2 regions of the Kitasatospora sp. NPDC093102 genome follow, and region 2 is predicted to be linked to the other one. Evidence: riboswitches for the same ligand, from Rfam matches in the RefSeq annotation. Region 2 holds a riboswitch; the other holds the start of a gene.
What was found. A riboswitch is a leader RNA that binds a small molecule or an ion and turns the genes downstream of it on or off. The one in region 2 is predicted to bind thiamine pyrophosphate.

Region 1 (7,214 bases), on a different contig from region 2:
AGCGCCGCCGGGTCGTCGATGGCCGCCCGCAGGCGGGCCTCCAGGTCGGCGGGGAAGGCCGAGCCGCTGAGCTGCGGGAAGCGCTCCAGCTGCTTGGCGTTGGTGACCGGCATGATCTCCGGGATGATCGGCGTCTCGCAGCCGGCGGCCGTCACCCGGTCGCGCAGCCGCAGGTAGTCGTCCACCTCGAAGAACATCTGGGTGATCGCGTAGTCGGCCCCGGAGCGGATCTTCGCCACGAAGTGCCGGATGTCCTCGTCCCAGTCGGTCGAGCGCGGGTGCATGTTCGGCGAGGCCGCGACGCCGACGCAGAAGTCGCCGATGCCCTTGATCAGCTCCACCAGCTCGTACGCGTAGGTGACGCCCTCGGGGTGCTTGACCCACTCGCCCATCGGGTCGCCGGGCGGGTCGCCCCGGACCGCGAGGACGTTCCGCACGCCCTGGTCGGCGTACTGGCCGATGATGTTGCGCAGCTCCGCGATCGAGTGGTCCACCGCGGTGAGGTGGGCGACCGGGGTCAGGGTGGTCTCGGTGGCGATCCGGCCGACCATGTTGACGGTGCGCTCGCGCGAGGAGCCGCCGGCACCGTACGTCATGCAGACGAAGTTGGGGTCGAGCGGTTCGAGCCGGCGGATGGCGTCCCAGAGCTTCTGCTCGCCGGCCTCGCTGCGCGGCGGCATGAACTCGAAGGAGAAGGAGCGCTTGCCGGCCGCCAGGAGTTCGCGCACCGTCAGTGCGCGATCCGTTCTCGTGGAAGCGATACCGAGTGCCATGCTGGCAGGTTATCGGGCGTCCGGAGGGACCGGACAGTCGAAGTCCACCAATTGAGACAACTGATGGATGGCGCTCCGGTTCGCCCCGGCCCGGTTGCGCGAAGCCTCCCCGCGCCCCGCCCGGCCGGTCGCACGCCCGTTCCCCGTGGCACCGCTACGCTTGCTGCACCCCAGAGAACCAGCGGAGCCCCATCGTGACCTCGACCAGCACCCGGCCGGCCAACCCCATTGACGCGGAGGACGTCCGCACCCGCGTCAACGCAGCGCTCGCCACGTTCATGGACGGCCAGTCCGTGCTGCTCGCCAAGATCTCGCCCCAGCTGGTGCCCGCCGCCGACGCACTGCGCGACTTCCTGCTGGACGGCGGCAAGCGGCTGCGCCCGGCCTTCTGCTACTGGGGCTGGCGCGGCGCCGGCGGCCCGGCCGGGAGCGCCGGCGGCGACGCGATCGCCAACGCGGCCGCCGCCCTGGAGCTGCTCCAGGCGAGCGCCCTGGTGCACGACGACCTGATGGACCGCAGCGACACCCGCCGCGGTCTGCCCTCGGTCCACCGCCGCTTCGAGGCGCTGCACCGCGACAGCGGCTGGCGCGGCGACCGCGAGCAGTACGGCGCCTCGGCCGCGGTGCTGCTCGGCGACCTGCTGCTGATCTGGTGCGACGAGCTGTTCCTGCGCTGCGGCCTGGAGCCGGCCGCCGTCCTGGCCGCCAAGCCGGTGTTCGACCTGATGCGCACCGAGGTCATGCTCGGCCAGTACCTGGACGTGCTGGAGCCGGTGGCCGGCGACTCGACGGACGAGGGCGCGCTGGAGCGGGCGCAGACCGTGCTGCACTACAAGTCCGCGAAGTACACCATCGAGCGGCCGCTCCAGGTGGGAGCGCTGCTGGCCGGCGCCGGGCCGGAGCTGGTCGAGGCGTACGGGGCGTTCGGGCTGCCGCTGGGCGAGGCCTTCCAGCTGCGCGACGACCTGCTCGGCGTCTTCGGGGACCCGGCCGTCACCGGCAAGCCAGCCGGGGACGACCTGCGCGAGGGCAAGCGCACCCTGCTGGTCGCGCACGCGATGCGTGGCCTGTCGGCCGCCGACGCCCGGTACCTGGACGAGCGGCTCGGCGCCCCGGACCTGGCGGCCCCGGAGGTCGCCGAGCTGCGCGAGCTGGTCGCCCGCAGCGGCGCGCCCGAGCTGGTGGAGCGCCGGATCGAGGAGCTGATGCGGCAGTCGCTGGCCGCGCTGGAGGCGGCGCCGCTCGCCGACGAGCAGGCCCGTGCGGTGCTGCTGGCACTGGCCGAGGCCGCCACCGTCCGCAAGTACTGACGGACGGCGACGGCCTTGAGCCGGGCCCGCGGATCCGGGCCGGTCAGAGCGCGGCGCGCACCCGGCGGGACAGCTCGGCGGCGGCCGCCCGCGGGTCCGCCGCGGCGGTGACGGCCCGCACCACGACGATCCGGCGGGCACCCGCGGCCAGCACCTCGTCCAGGTTGCCGAGGTCGATCCCGCCGATCGCGAACCACGGCCGGTCGGTGGCCTGCTTCGCCGCGTACGAGACCAGGCCGAGGCCCGGGGCCGGGCGGCCCGGCTTGGTCGGGGTCGGCCAGACCGGGCCGGTGCAGAAGTAGTCCACCCCCGGCTCGGCGATCGCCGCGTCCACCTCGGACTCGGCGTGGCAGGAGCGGCCGATCAGCACGTCCTCGCCGAGGATCGCCCGGGCGGCCGGCACCGGCAGGTCGTCCTGGCCGAGGTGCAGCACGTCCGGCCGGGCCGCGTGGGCGACGTCGGCGCGGTCGTTGACGGCCAGCAGCTTGCCGTGCCGGCGACAGGCGTCGGCGAAGACCTCCAGGGCCTCCAGTTCCTGCCTGGCCTCCAGGCCCTTGTCACGCAGCTGGACGATGTCCACCCCGCCCGCCAGCGCCGCGTCCAGGAACTCGGCGAGGTCACCCTGCTCGCGGCGGGCGTCGGTGCACAGGTACAGCCGGGCGTCGGCGAGCCTGGCGCGCAGGTCCGTCATCACAGCGCCATGGCCTGGGCGCGGCGCTTGACCTCGGTCGCCCGGTTCTCCCACAGCGCCTGCACCGGGGTGCCGGGCAGCGACTCGTCCTCCGTGAACATCCATCCGATGATCTCGTCGTCGGAGAAGCCGCTGTCCCGCAGCACGGTCAGCAGGCCGACCAGGTGCTTGACCGGGCCGGTCTCGTCGATGAAGGCGGCCGGCACCTGCAAGGACTTGTTGGGGCCGCGGCGGACCGCGATCAGGTCACCCTTCTTGACCATGTTGCGGACCTCCGTGACCAGCACACCCCACCGCTCGGAGATGTCGGGCAGGTACAGCCACTCGGGGACCAGGGCTTCAGTCTTGGCATCGATCTCACTCACGGCACCAGACTGCCACCTCGACGGCCCACCGCGCACACGGCCCTACGCCGTGGCCGCCTTCAGCGGCACCGCAGGGTCGGCCGCGCGGGCCGGGTCCAGCGCGGTGCCGCGCTCGATCAGCTTCCGTCCCTGGGCGAGGTCGCGCGGCCGGTCCACGGTCAGCAGCGCGCTCGGCACGCCGTCGCGCAGCCAGAGCACCGACCAGTCGGCATCCTGCGGGCCGCCGCGCCAGAGCAGCTCGTCGCCCTCGGCGTGCCGGCCGGCGTACTGGACCATCCGCCCGAACTGCTCGGACCAGAAGTACGGCACCGGGTCGTAGGCCGGCGCGTCCGCGCCCAGGACGGCGGCGGCCACCGCCTCGCCGGACTGCAGGGCGTGGTCCCAGTGCTGGACGGCCAGCCGGGCGCCGGCCCGGGCCGAGGGGTAGCTGACGCAGTCGCCGGCCGCGTAGACACCGGGCGCCGAGGTGCGCAGCCGCCCGTCCACCACGACGGCACCGGTCGCGTCCAGCTCGATCCCGGAGCCGGCCAGCCAGCCGGTCGCGGGACGCGCCCCGATACCGACCACGACCTCGTCGGCGGGCAGGTGCGAGCCGTCCGCCAGCAGCACCGTGCCGGGCTCGACGGCGGCCACACCGACCCCGCAGCGCAGGTCGACCCCGGCCTCGGCGTACCAGGCGGCCATCGCCGAACCGATCTCCGTCGGCAGCGCGCCGGGCAGCGGCGCCGGGCCGGCCTCGACCACGGTCACCTCGCAGCCCGCCGCGCGGGCCGCGCCGGACACCTCGGCACCGATCCAGCCCGCGCCGACCAGCACCAGCCGCAGCCCGGGGCGCAGCAGCGCGCGCAGCGCCAGGGCGTCGTCCAGGGTGTGCAGCAGGTGCGCCCGCTCGGCGCCGGGCAGGGCGCGCGGGACGGCGCCGGTGGCGATCACCAGCGAGCCGTACGGGAGGTCGCCGCCGTCGGTGTGCAGCACGCCGGGGGTGAGGCCGGTGGCCCGGCGGCCGGTGAACAGTTCGATGCCGAGCTGCCCGTAGTCGATGTCCAGGGCGGTGGAGTCGGCCTTGCCGAGCAGCACGTCCTTGGAGAGCGGCGGCCGGTCGTACGGCGCGTGCGGCTCCTCACCGACCAGCGCGATCCGCCCCTGCCAGCCTCCCTGCCGCAGCTTGAGGGCGGCCTGCGCCCCGGCCAGCCCGGCTCCGACGACGACCACCTGATCCGTTCCGCTCAGCTCTGCCACGCCCGTCACTGTACTCAGCGGCCGGCCGGCAGCTGCGGGCCGTCCTCCCGTCGTACCGGCCCTCCGGCCACACGGAGCGCGGAGACGGGCGCGGGTCGTCTCCATCCCCCCTGGTCCACCCTGCGTACGGGCCTTCGGCCGGGCCGACCCCCGGCGTTAAGGTGGGGGCACCACACGGGAGCCCGGCGTACCGGGCTGAGAGGCGGGCTGGCACGGCCTGCGACCGTCCGAACCTGATCCGGGTCATACCGGCGAAGGGAGAAGAGCAGCTTTGTCACGCTTGCCATCAGGCGCCCGCGCGGACGTGCTGGTGATCGGCGGGGGCGTCATCGGCCTCGCCGTCGCCTGGCGCGCCGCCCAGCGCGGGCTGCGGAACGTGATCGTGGTCGACCCCTCCCCCGGTGGCGGCGCGGCCCGGGTCGCGGCCGGAATGCTCGCCCCGGTCACCGAGCTCCAGTACGGCGAGGAGCCGCTGCTGCGTCTCGGCATGGCCTCGAACGAGCGGTACGCGGCCTTCGCCGCCGAGCTCACCGAGGCGAGCGGCGGCCTGGACACCGGCTACCGCCGGTGCGGCACCGTCGCCGTGGCGCTGGACTCCGACGACCGCGAGGAACTGCGCGAACTGCACGCCTTCCACCAGCGGCTCGGCCTGGACTCGACCTGGCTGACCGGCCGGGAGGCCCGCAAGCTGGAGCCGATGCTCGCCCCCGGCGTGCGCGGCGGACTGCACGTGGCCGAGGACCACCAGGTGGACGGCCGCCGGCTGCTCGACGCCCTGGTCTTCGCCTGCGAACGCGCCGGGGTCCTGCTCCACCGGGCCGAGGCCGTCGAGCTGCTGGTCGAGAACGGCCGCGCGACCGGCGCCCGGCTGAGCACCCACGAGACCGTGACCGCCGAGCAGGTCGTCCTCGCGGCCGGCCCGCACAGCCACCGGTTGCCCGGCCTGCCCGAGGGGACGCTGCCCGCGATCCGCCCGGTGAAGGGGCAGGTGCTCCGCCTCCGGGTCCCGGACGCCTACCGGCCGTTCCTCTCCCGCAACGTCCGCGCCGTCGTCCGCGGCCGGCACCTGTACCTGGTGCCGCGCGAGAACGGCGAGCTGGTGGTCGGCGCGACCACCGAGGAACAGGGCTACGACACCACCGTCACCGCCGGCGGGGTGTACGAACTCCTGCGCGACGCCCACGAGTTGGTCCCGGGGATCACCGAACTCCCGCTGGCGGAGACCTCGGCCGGGCTGCGGCCCGGCTCGCCGGACAACGCCCCGCTGCTGGGCCCGACTTCACTGCCCGGGCTGGTCGCCGCCACCGGCCACTACCGCAACGGCGTGCTGCTCACCCCGGTGACCGCCGACCTGGTCGCCGAGTACCTGGCCACGGGTGAAGTCCCGGATCTCGCAAGGCCGTTCACACCCGCCCGGTTCTCCCCCGACCACTCCACCACGAAGGCCTCCGCATGACCGAGACCGCCCTGAACGAGATCGCCCTGACCGTCAACGGCGAGCCCCGCCGGGCGCCCGCCACGACCACCCTCGCCGAGGTGGTGGCCTCCGTCAGCAAGGCCAACACCGGCGTCGCCGCCGCCCTCAACGAGGCCGTGGTGCCCCGCAGTTCGTGGTCCGAGACGCCGCTGAGCACCGGCGACCGGGTCGAGATCCTCACCGCCGTCCAGGGAGGCTGAGCCATGGCCGATGCCCGTCTCTCCGACGACAAGGACAGCCTCACGATCGCCGGGACGACCTTCTCCTCCCGGCTCATCATGGGCACCGGCGGCGCGCCCAGCCTGGAGGTCCTGGAGCGCGCGCTGCTCGCCTCCGGCACCGAGCTGACCACGGTGGCCATGCGCCGGGTCGACGCCTCCACCCAGGGCTCCGTCCTGGACGTGCTGACCCGCAACGGCATCCGGGTGCTGCCCAACACGGCCGGCTGCTTCACCGCCGGCGAGGCCGTGCTGACCGCCCGGCTGGCCCGCGAGGCGCTCGGCACCGACTGGGTCAAGCTGGAGGTGATCGCCGACGAGCGCACCCTGCTGCCCGACCCGATCGAGCTGCTGGACGCCGCCGAGACGCTGGTCGACGACGGCTTCACCGTCCTGCCCTACACCAACGACGACCCGGTGCTGGCCCGCAAGCTGGAGGACGTCGGCTGCGCGGCCATCATGCCGCTGGGCTCGCCGATCGGTTCGGGCCTGGGCATCCGCAACCCGCACAACTTCCAGCTGATCGTGGAGGGCGCGGGCGTCCCGGTGATCCTGGACGCGGGCGCCGGCACCGCCTCCGACGTGGCGCTGGCGATGGAGCTGGGCTGCGCCGCGGTGATGCTCGCCTCCGCGGTGACCCGGGCTCAGGACCCGGTGCTGATGGCCGAGGCGATGCGGCACGCCGCCGAGGCGGGCCGGCTCGCGCACCGGGCCGGCCGCATCCCGCGCCGCTTCCACGCCGAGGCCTCCTCCGCGATGGCCGGCCGGGCCGACCTGGACACCCGCGAGCGCCCCGCGTTCTGACCGAGCCGGTGGGCCCGTGTCACGAGCCCCGCGCCGCCTGTGCCCCGTGGCACAGGCGGCGTGTCACAAGCCGGGCACAGCCGGGCCCGAGGCGGCGTCCTCCGGGTCCGGCCACCCGCGGCGGCACTAGACTCGCCCGGGTGGACATGGCACTGCACGACCCCCTGATCGGTACCCTGCTCGACAACCGGTACCGGGTCGAGCAGCGCATCGCGACCGGCGGGATGTCCACCGTCTACAAGGGCACCGACACCCGTCTGGACCGGGTGGTCGCGCTCAAGGTGATGCACCCCGCGCTGGCCGGCGACGAGGGCTTCACCGCCCGCTTCATCCGCGA
Region 2 (7,214 bases):
GTATGCCGAGGGAGAGATGCCCCTTGGTAATGCGTCGGAAACGAGCACCGGACGATCCCGCGAGCCCATTTCGAGTGCGGCGACCGAGGGTGGACATCAGGTCATTCCGTGCTCACCCTCTGTCGCCCGGATGCAAGAATTCCGGCAATTTCGTGCAAGGAAGGTTTGACTGCCGACCAGCGTGATCGGATCGGACGGTATGGCCTTCGGTGCGTCGGCGGATCACCGTCCGAGCTGCGCCAGCACCTCCGCGGGCCGGTTGGTGATGATCGCCGACACTCCGAGCTCCAGGCAGAGCTCGACGTCGGCCGGCTCGTCCACCGTCCACACGTGCACCTCGTGACCCAGCTCGCGCAGCCGGGTCACCAGCTGCGGGCGGGCCCGCACCAGCTCGATGCCCGGGCCGGCGATCCGCGCCCCGCCCGGCAGCGGCGAGCCGGCGCGCAGGCGGCCGAGCAGCGGCAGGGTCCGCTCGAACAGGAAGACCTGCCGGTACTCCGGCGCGGCGGCGGCCACCCGGTTCAGCGCGAGCGAGGAGAAGCTCATGATCCGGGCGGACGGGCGGTCGCCCTCCCGGGTCGCGCCGATCTCGAACCGCTCCAGCGTCCGCAGCAGCTCGGCCTCCACCCGGCCCCGGAAGCGCACCGGGTGCTTGGTCTCGATCGCCAGGTCCACCGGGCGGCCGCACTCCACCACCAGCTCCAGCAGCCGCTCCAGCCGCAGCACTCCGCGCAGCTCCGGGTCGGTGCTGGGACGGCCGGTCTTCCAGGCGCCGAAGTCGTACGCCTCCAGCTCGGCGAGGGTCATGGCCGAGACGGTGCCGCGGCCGTCGGAGACCCGGCCGATCCGGCGGTCGTGCACGCAGACCAGCGCGCCGTCGGCGGTGACCCGGACGTCGCACTCCAGCGCGTCCGCGCCCTCGTCGAGCGCGCGCCGGTAGGCCGCGAGGGTGTGCTCGGGCAGGGCGTGGGAGGAACCGCGGTGGGCGATCACCTGGACGGAGGGCACGGTGCGCGCCGTCGTCGAGGACAGGTCTGGGCTGGTCACAGGGCCAACGATAGGCGGCGGAAGTGAAGCGCGGACAAAGACGGCCTCAACCCGTGGGGCCGTCTGCGCCCGCGCTTCCCCGGCTTCCTCAGCGGCGGCCGGCGCGGCGGCCGAGCGGGGTGAGCGCCCAGGTGGCCAGGGCGGGCACCAGGAAGGCGAACAGCGAGGCGGAGGTCCACTCCTGCGGGGTGAAGTGCAGCGCCTCCTGGGCGGAGGTCCAGAAGTCCGTCCACCAGCCGGCCACCTTGGTCGGCGCGATGAACTGGTAGACCGCGAAGCCCAGCGCCCACGGCAGCAGCATCGGCCAGCGGGACGGTGCGTCGGCGGAGAGGTTCCAGCCGTGCCGGCCGGCGCCGAGGAAGTAGTCCACCGCGAGCACCGCCAGCAGCGGCACGAACACCGAGCCGATCAGGCCGAGGAAGCCGTAGTAGGTGTCGGTGAACTCGTCGATCTGCAGCGCCAGCACGGTGGTCAGCGCGCCGATCGCGCCGGAGAGCACCCTGCGGTCCACCTTCGGCAGCAGGTTCTGCACCGACATCGCGGTCGAGTACACGTTGGCGAAGGACTGGTCGGTCTCGCGCAGCACCAGCACCAGCAGGAACAGCCAGCCCGCCCAGACCCCGAGGAAGGAGTCGAAGATCCGGTTCGGGTCGCCGTCCGACTGCAGCAGTGCCATCAGGCCGAGCACGTAGCACCAGACCTGGGCGATCGTGTAGCCGGAGAAGCTGCCCCAGAACGCCGAGCGCGGGGTGCGCGAGTGCCGGGTGTAGTCGGCGGCCAGCGGGACGAAGGAGACCGACACCGCGATCATCGCGTCGGTGGCGCCCAGGAAGCCGTGCCAGTTGCCCGCGCCCGGGTCCGGCACGCCCTGGCGGCCCAGCTGGACGGTGAAGTACACCATCGCCACCGCGACCGCCCCGGCCACGAAGCGGCGCAGCACCGCGATCGAGCCCAGCGGCCAGATGGTCAGCGCGGTGGTCAGCGCGCCGGCGAGCAGGACGAACAGCCAGCGGTAGCCGGTGGTGTGCGCGACGGTCTGCGCGCCCGCCGAGATGGTCAGCAGCTCGAACACGCCCCAGCCGATGCACTGCACGATGTTCAGCACCGTCGGCAGGTAGGACAGCCGGGTGCCGAACAGCCCGCGCAGGTTCGCCATCGCGGGGGCGCCGGTGCGGGCGCCGATCAGTGCGGCCACGCCGAGCATCGCGGTGCCGACCGCCGTACCGATCGCGATCGCGGTCACCGCGGCGGCCAGCGACAGCTCACTGCCGGGGGCGCCGAGCACGGTGGCGGCGGTGGAGAAGCCGATCAGGCTGACACCCAGGTTCATCCAGAGCGCGAAGTGGTCCCGGAAGCGCAGCGTGCGCGGCGGCTCGGTGTCCAGGACCAGGGGGGCCTCGGGGCGCTCCAGGACGGCGGTCGCACTCGAAGAGGGGGCGTTCGCGCCCGAAGAAGAGGATGGCGAAGCAGGCGGCATGGCCGATACTCCCTACGCCGGCATTACCCGGACAGGTTCCGGCGGTCAGCGCCCCCTCGAACGTCCGCCACTGGTGTGGCGTACGGTCGACATGCGCACTCTCAGCCTGGTGGGTCCAAGCTCCCGCGTGTCAGTTTGGAGCGACAGGCTAACCGGCACGGGGGCGAACGCCCAAGGCCGAGGGAGTCGCGGTCCATCGCGGGACGTCCGGCGGGGGAGGGGAGCCTCGGCCGTCGGTACCGGCGTCGGTGCCGGCTAAGGATTCTTATGAGTTCTTCAGAGGGGTCCTTACGGCAATCGAATCGACAGTGCGAAAAACTATGGTCCTTGGTTCTGCCAGCTATGGAGGTCGTCCGTGAGCACCGAGCGCGAGGTTGGGCCCACCGGGCCGCAGGGGGAGCAGCCCGCCGGCCAGGGAGTGGCCGAGTCCGCTTCCGAGGGCCCCGCTCAGGGCGGGCACCAGCCGACGATGGCCTTCCGGCGGGTGCCCGAGCCGGAGGCCGCTGCCGTCGAGACCGGCACCGTCGAGGCCGCGCAGGGCCCGGTCGACGCCACTGCGGCCGAGGGCGGGCACAAGCCGACCGTCGCCTTCACCAAGGTGCCCGCACCGGAGGCCCCCGCCGCGCCCGTGGCGCCCGCCGCCGCGGAGCCTGCCGTCGACCCGGCCACCGGCTACATCGACGCGCCGCCGCCCGTCCTGCCGCCCGCCCCGCAGGCCCCGGCCGCCCCGGCCCTGCCGCCGGCCGGCAACCCGTACGCCACCCCGACCCACGGCGTCCCCGCCGCCGGCGCGCACGAGGGGTACGGCGCCGCTCCGGCTGTTCCCGCCGCCCCCGCCGCGCACGGCCACCACCCCTTCGGGGCCGGCCAGCCGCTCGGTGGCTGGGGCCCCACCCACGACTCCACCTCCGGCGGCGCGGGCCACCCCGGCGGCCCGGCGGGCCCGCTCGGCTACCCGGTGGACTACCCCGGCGGTCCGGCCGGCCCCGGCGTGCGCAAGAAGCGCGGCGGCCTGGTCGCCCTGATCGCGGCCGTCGCGCTGGTCGCCGGTGTGGCCGGCGGCACGCTCGGCGTGACCGTCGCCAACCGCGCCGACAGCAGCAGCTCCCCGAACGACCACCGCAGCACCACCGTCCAGGCCAGCGACACCCAGAAGAACGAGCCCGCCCCCGGCTCGATCGCCGCCATCGCGCAGAAGGCGCTGCCCAGCGTCGTCACCATCAAGGCGCAGGGCAACGGCGAGTCGGGCACCGGCACCGGCTTCGTCTTCGACACCGAGGGCCACATCCTCACCAACAACCACGTGGTGGCGCCGACCCTCAACGGCGGCAAACTGACCGTCAAGTTCGCCGACGGCACCTCCTACAGCGCCTCGGTGCTGGGCCACGCCGAGGGTTACGACGTCGCCGTGGTCAAGATCGACAACCCGCCCAAGAGCAAGCTGGCCCCGCTGCCGCTGGCCGACTCCGACAAGGTCAACGTCGGCGACGCCACCATCGCGATCGGTGCGCCGTACGGCCTGGAGTCCACCGTCACCAGCGGCATCATCAGCGCCAAGGACCGCCCGGTGGCCTCCGGCGACGAGACCGGCTCGCAGGCCTCGTACATGAACGCCCTCCAGACCGACGCCTCGATCAACCCCGGCAACTCCGGCGGCCCGCTGCTCGACTCCGGCGGCGCGGTGATCGGCATCAACTCGGCGATCCAGTCCAACGCTTCCGCCAACGGCCGGGCCGGCAGCATCGGCCTGGGCTTCGCCATCCCGATCAACCAGGCCAAGTGGGTCGCGGACACCCTGATCAAGACCGGCAAGCCGGTCTACGCCAAGCTCGACGTGCTGCGCAACGACGACTACAAGGGCGACGGCGCGCAGATCCAGACCAAGGACATCCAGGGCCAGCCCGCCGTCACCCCCGGCGGTGCGGCCGACAAGGCCGGCCTCAAGCCGGGCGACGTCATCACCAAGCTCGGCGGCGTCCCGATCGACAACGGCCCCGCCCTGGTCAGCCGGATCTGGACGCACAAGCCCGGTGAGACCGTCGACGTCGAGTACACCCGCAACGGCCAGACCTTCAACACCAAGGTCACCCTCGGCCAGCGCGAGGGCGACCAGTGACCCCCGCCCGCGCCGAAAGGTGTGCGCCGAACCCCGCCGGACCCGTTAGGCTGACCTCCGCCTGGAGAGCTGCCCGAGCGGCCTAAGGGAACAGTCTTGAAAACTGTCGTGGCGTGACCCGTCACCGTGGGTTCGAATCCCACGCTCTCCGCCGGTAGGAGAACCACCTGCTCAGGGCGGGTGCCGAGACCACTCGGCACCCGCCCTCGGTGCTTCCCCGGCGGCCGCGGCGCCGGCTGCGGAGCGGCCGGGGAACGGATGCGGGCGGCCGGATTGACCCTGACACGGTGGCAGGGGGTGGAGTGGTCGCATCATGTTGAACATCGGAGACTTCGCCAGCCACGGCCGGGTGTCGGTGCGGATGCTGCGCCACTACGACGCGATCGGGCTGCTGCGGCCCGCCCGGGTGGACCCGGTCAGCGGGTACCGCTTCTACGAGGCGTCCCAACTCGCCCGGCTCAACCGGGTGATCGCGCTCAAGGAGCTCGGCTTCACGTTGCAGCAGGTGCGCGCCGTCCTGGACGAGCAGGTGGACGCGGCCGAACTGCGCGGGATGCTGCGGTTGCGGCGGGCCCAGCTCGCCGCGGCGATCGCGGCCGACGAGCTGCGGATGGCCCGGGTGGAGGCGAGGCTCCGGACGATCGAGAGCGAGGGGACCATGTCCACGCACGATGTCGTGGTGAAGCAGGTGCCGTCCGTCCGGGTGGCCCAACTGGCCGGTGTGGCCCAGAGTTACGAGCCGGAGGACATCGGACCGGTGATCGGGCCGCTGTTCGCCGAGCTGTGCCGGCGGCTGGCCGGGGCCGGGATCGAGGCGACCGGCCCGTCCGTCGCCCGCTACCAGGACGCGCCGGAGGGCAACGGCTCGGTGCTGGTCCTGGTCGCCGTCCCGGTCGGCCCGTCGGTGCGGCCGGACGCGCACGACTTCGAGGTGCTCGACCTGCCGCCGATCGAGGAGGCGGCGACGATCGTGCACCGCGGTCCGATGGACGAGGTGCTGGGCACGGGCCAGGAACTGGCCCGCTTCATCGAGGAGAACGGCTACCGCTCGGCCGGCTACGCCCGGGAGCTGTACCTGGAGTGCCCGGAGGACCGGGCCGGATGGGTCACCGAGCTCCAGGAACCGGTGGTCCGCCGGTAGCGGCGTTTGCCCTCGACCAGGTCGAGGGCCCTAGCGTCGCCCGGCATGACCACCGCCTCCACCGCCGGCACCGGTTCCGGCCCGTCGCCGCGGGCTGCGCTGCCCCGGACGTACCTGCTCTGGCTGGCCGGTGTCCAGGCCGGACTGCTGGGCGACGCCGCGCTGTACTTCGGCCTCGGCTGGGCCGCCTCCGCGCACGGCGGCGGAGCGGCCGGGCTGGTCCTGACGGCGATCACGGTGCCGCGCACCGCGCTGGTCCTGCTGGGCGGCGCGGTCGCGGACCGGTTCGGCGCCCGTCGGGTGATGGTCGTCGGGGACACGGTGATGCTGGCCGCGACCGTCGCGCTGGCGCTGGTGACGGCCGACCGGGGGACGCCGCTGTGGCTGCTGGTCGCGGCGGCCGCCGTGATCGGGACGGTCGACGCCTTCCACCTCCCGGCGAGCGGATCGATGCCGCGCCGGCTGGTACCCGCCGACCGGCTGCCCCGGGCACTCGCCCTGCGGCAGGCCGGCGGGCAGACCGCCGTCCTGCTCGGGGCACCGCTGGGCGGCCTGCTGGTCGCGGGCGGCGGACTGTTCGGCGTGGCGCTGGCGGACGCGGCGAGCTTCGGGGTCGTGCTGCTGGTCCTGCGGCGGGTGCGCCCCCGGGCGGACGGGCCGTCCGGTCCACGGGCCGGCCTGCTGCGCGACGCGGCGTCCGGCGTCCGGTTCGCCCTGGCGGACCCGCTGCTGCGGGCCGCGCTGCTGCTCACCGCGGTGGCGGCCGGGGCACTGCTGCCGGTGGTGTCACTGCTCGGTCCGCTGCTCGCCCGGGCGCACGGCTGGGCGGCCGGAACGGCGGGACTGGTGAGCGCCGGGCAGGCGGCCGGGGTGCTGGCGGTGGCCGGCCTGGCCGCCCGGCGGGGCACGCTTCCCCGGGCCGGGGTGGGGACGGCGGCCGGGCTCTGTACGGCGTCGGCGGGGGTCGCGCTGCTCGCACTGGCCGCGGGACCGGTGGCGGCGGTGGCCGGCAGTACGGTGGCGGGCCTCGGCTCGGGGCTCTTCGCCTGCCACGTCGGCCCGCTGGTGCTGACCGGCGCGCCGCAGACCCATCTCTCGCGCGTCCAGGCCCTGCTGACGCTCGTGCAGAGCCTGGCCCTGGTGCTCTCGAACGCCCTGCTGGGCCTGCTCTCGGACGCGGTGGGTGCCGCCCTGCCGACCGTCCTCTGCGCCCTCGCCACGGCTGCCGCCGGCCTCACCGCCCTGGCCACCCCGACCCTCCGCCGGGCCTGAGTCGCGCGGTCGCCCTTCCGGTCGGCACCCCGGGCCGCCGCCCACGTCCGGAGGCTTCGCGTCGCGACTGCCTGCCCGACCGCTCCGCTGCCCACTTGCCCGGCCCCTGCCGTCCGGGCAGAGTGCGGAGGTGGGGGCGGGCGGGCGGCGAGCGGAGGCGG

Region 1: it holds a riboswitch for thiamine pyrophosphate, as region 2 does, so the genes downstream of both, thiO (glycine oxidase ThiO) here and AB0O11_RS00130 (cytosine permease) in region 2, are expected to answer to the same signal.

Annotation. Positions count from the first base shown of each region.
Region 1 covers NZ_JBFBFA010000002.1:340,519-347,732, reverse strand. Annotated here, with positions in the region: gene metF (methylenetetrahydrofolate reductase [NAD(P)H]) at 1-773, opposite strand, end outside; gene AB0O11_RS04920 (polyprenyl synthetase family protein) at 968-2,083, shown strand; gene thiE (thiamine phosphate synthase) at 2,127-2,774, opposite strand; gene AB0O11_RS04910 (Rv2175c family DNA-binding protein) at 2,774-3,139, opposite strand; gene AB0O11_RS04905 (FAD-dependent oxidoreductase) at 3,182-4,387, opposite strand; TPP riboswitch at 4,543-4,655, shown strand; gene thiO (glycine oxidase ThiO) at 4,659-5,834, shown strand; gene thiS (sulfur carrier protein ThiS) at 5,831-6,055, shown strand; gene AB0O11_RS04890 (thiazole synthase) at 6,059-6,877, shown strand; gene pknB (Stk1 family PASTA domain-containing Ser/Thr kinase) at 7,024-7,214, shown strand, end outside.
Region 2 covers NZ_JBFBFA010000001.1:27,151-34,364, forward strand. Annotated here, with positions in the region: gene AB0O11_RS00125 (glycerophosphodiester phosphodiesterase family protein) at 223-1,047, opposite strand; gene AB0O11_RS00130 (cytosine permease) at 1,136-2,524, opposite strand; TPP riboswitch at 2,517-2,661, opposite strand; gene AB0O11_RS00135 (trypsin-like peptidase domain-containing protein) at 2,880-4,640, shown strand; tRNA gene AB0O11_RS00140 (tRNA-Ser) at 4,704-4,791, shown strand; gene AB0O11_RS00145 (MerR family transcriptional regulator) at 4,954-5,781, shown strand; gene AB0O11_RS00150 (MFS transporter) at 5,827-7,053, shown strand.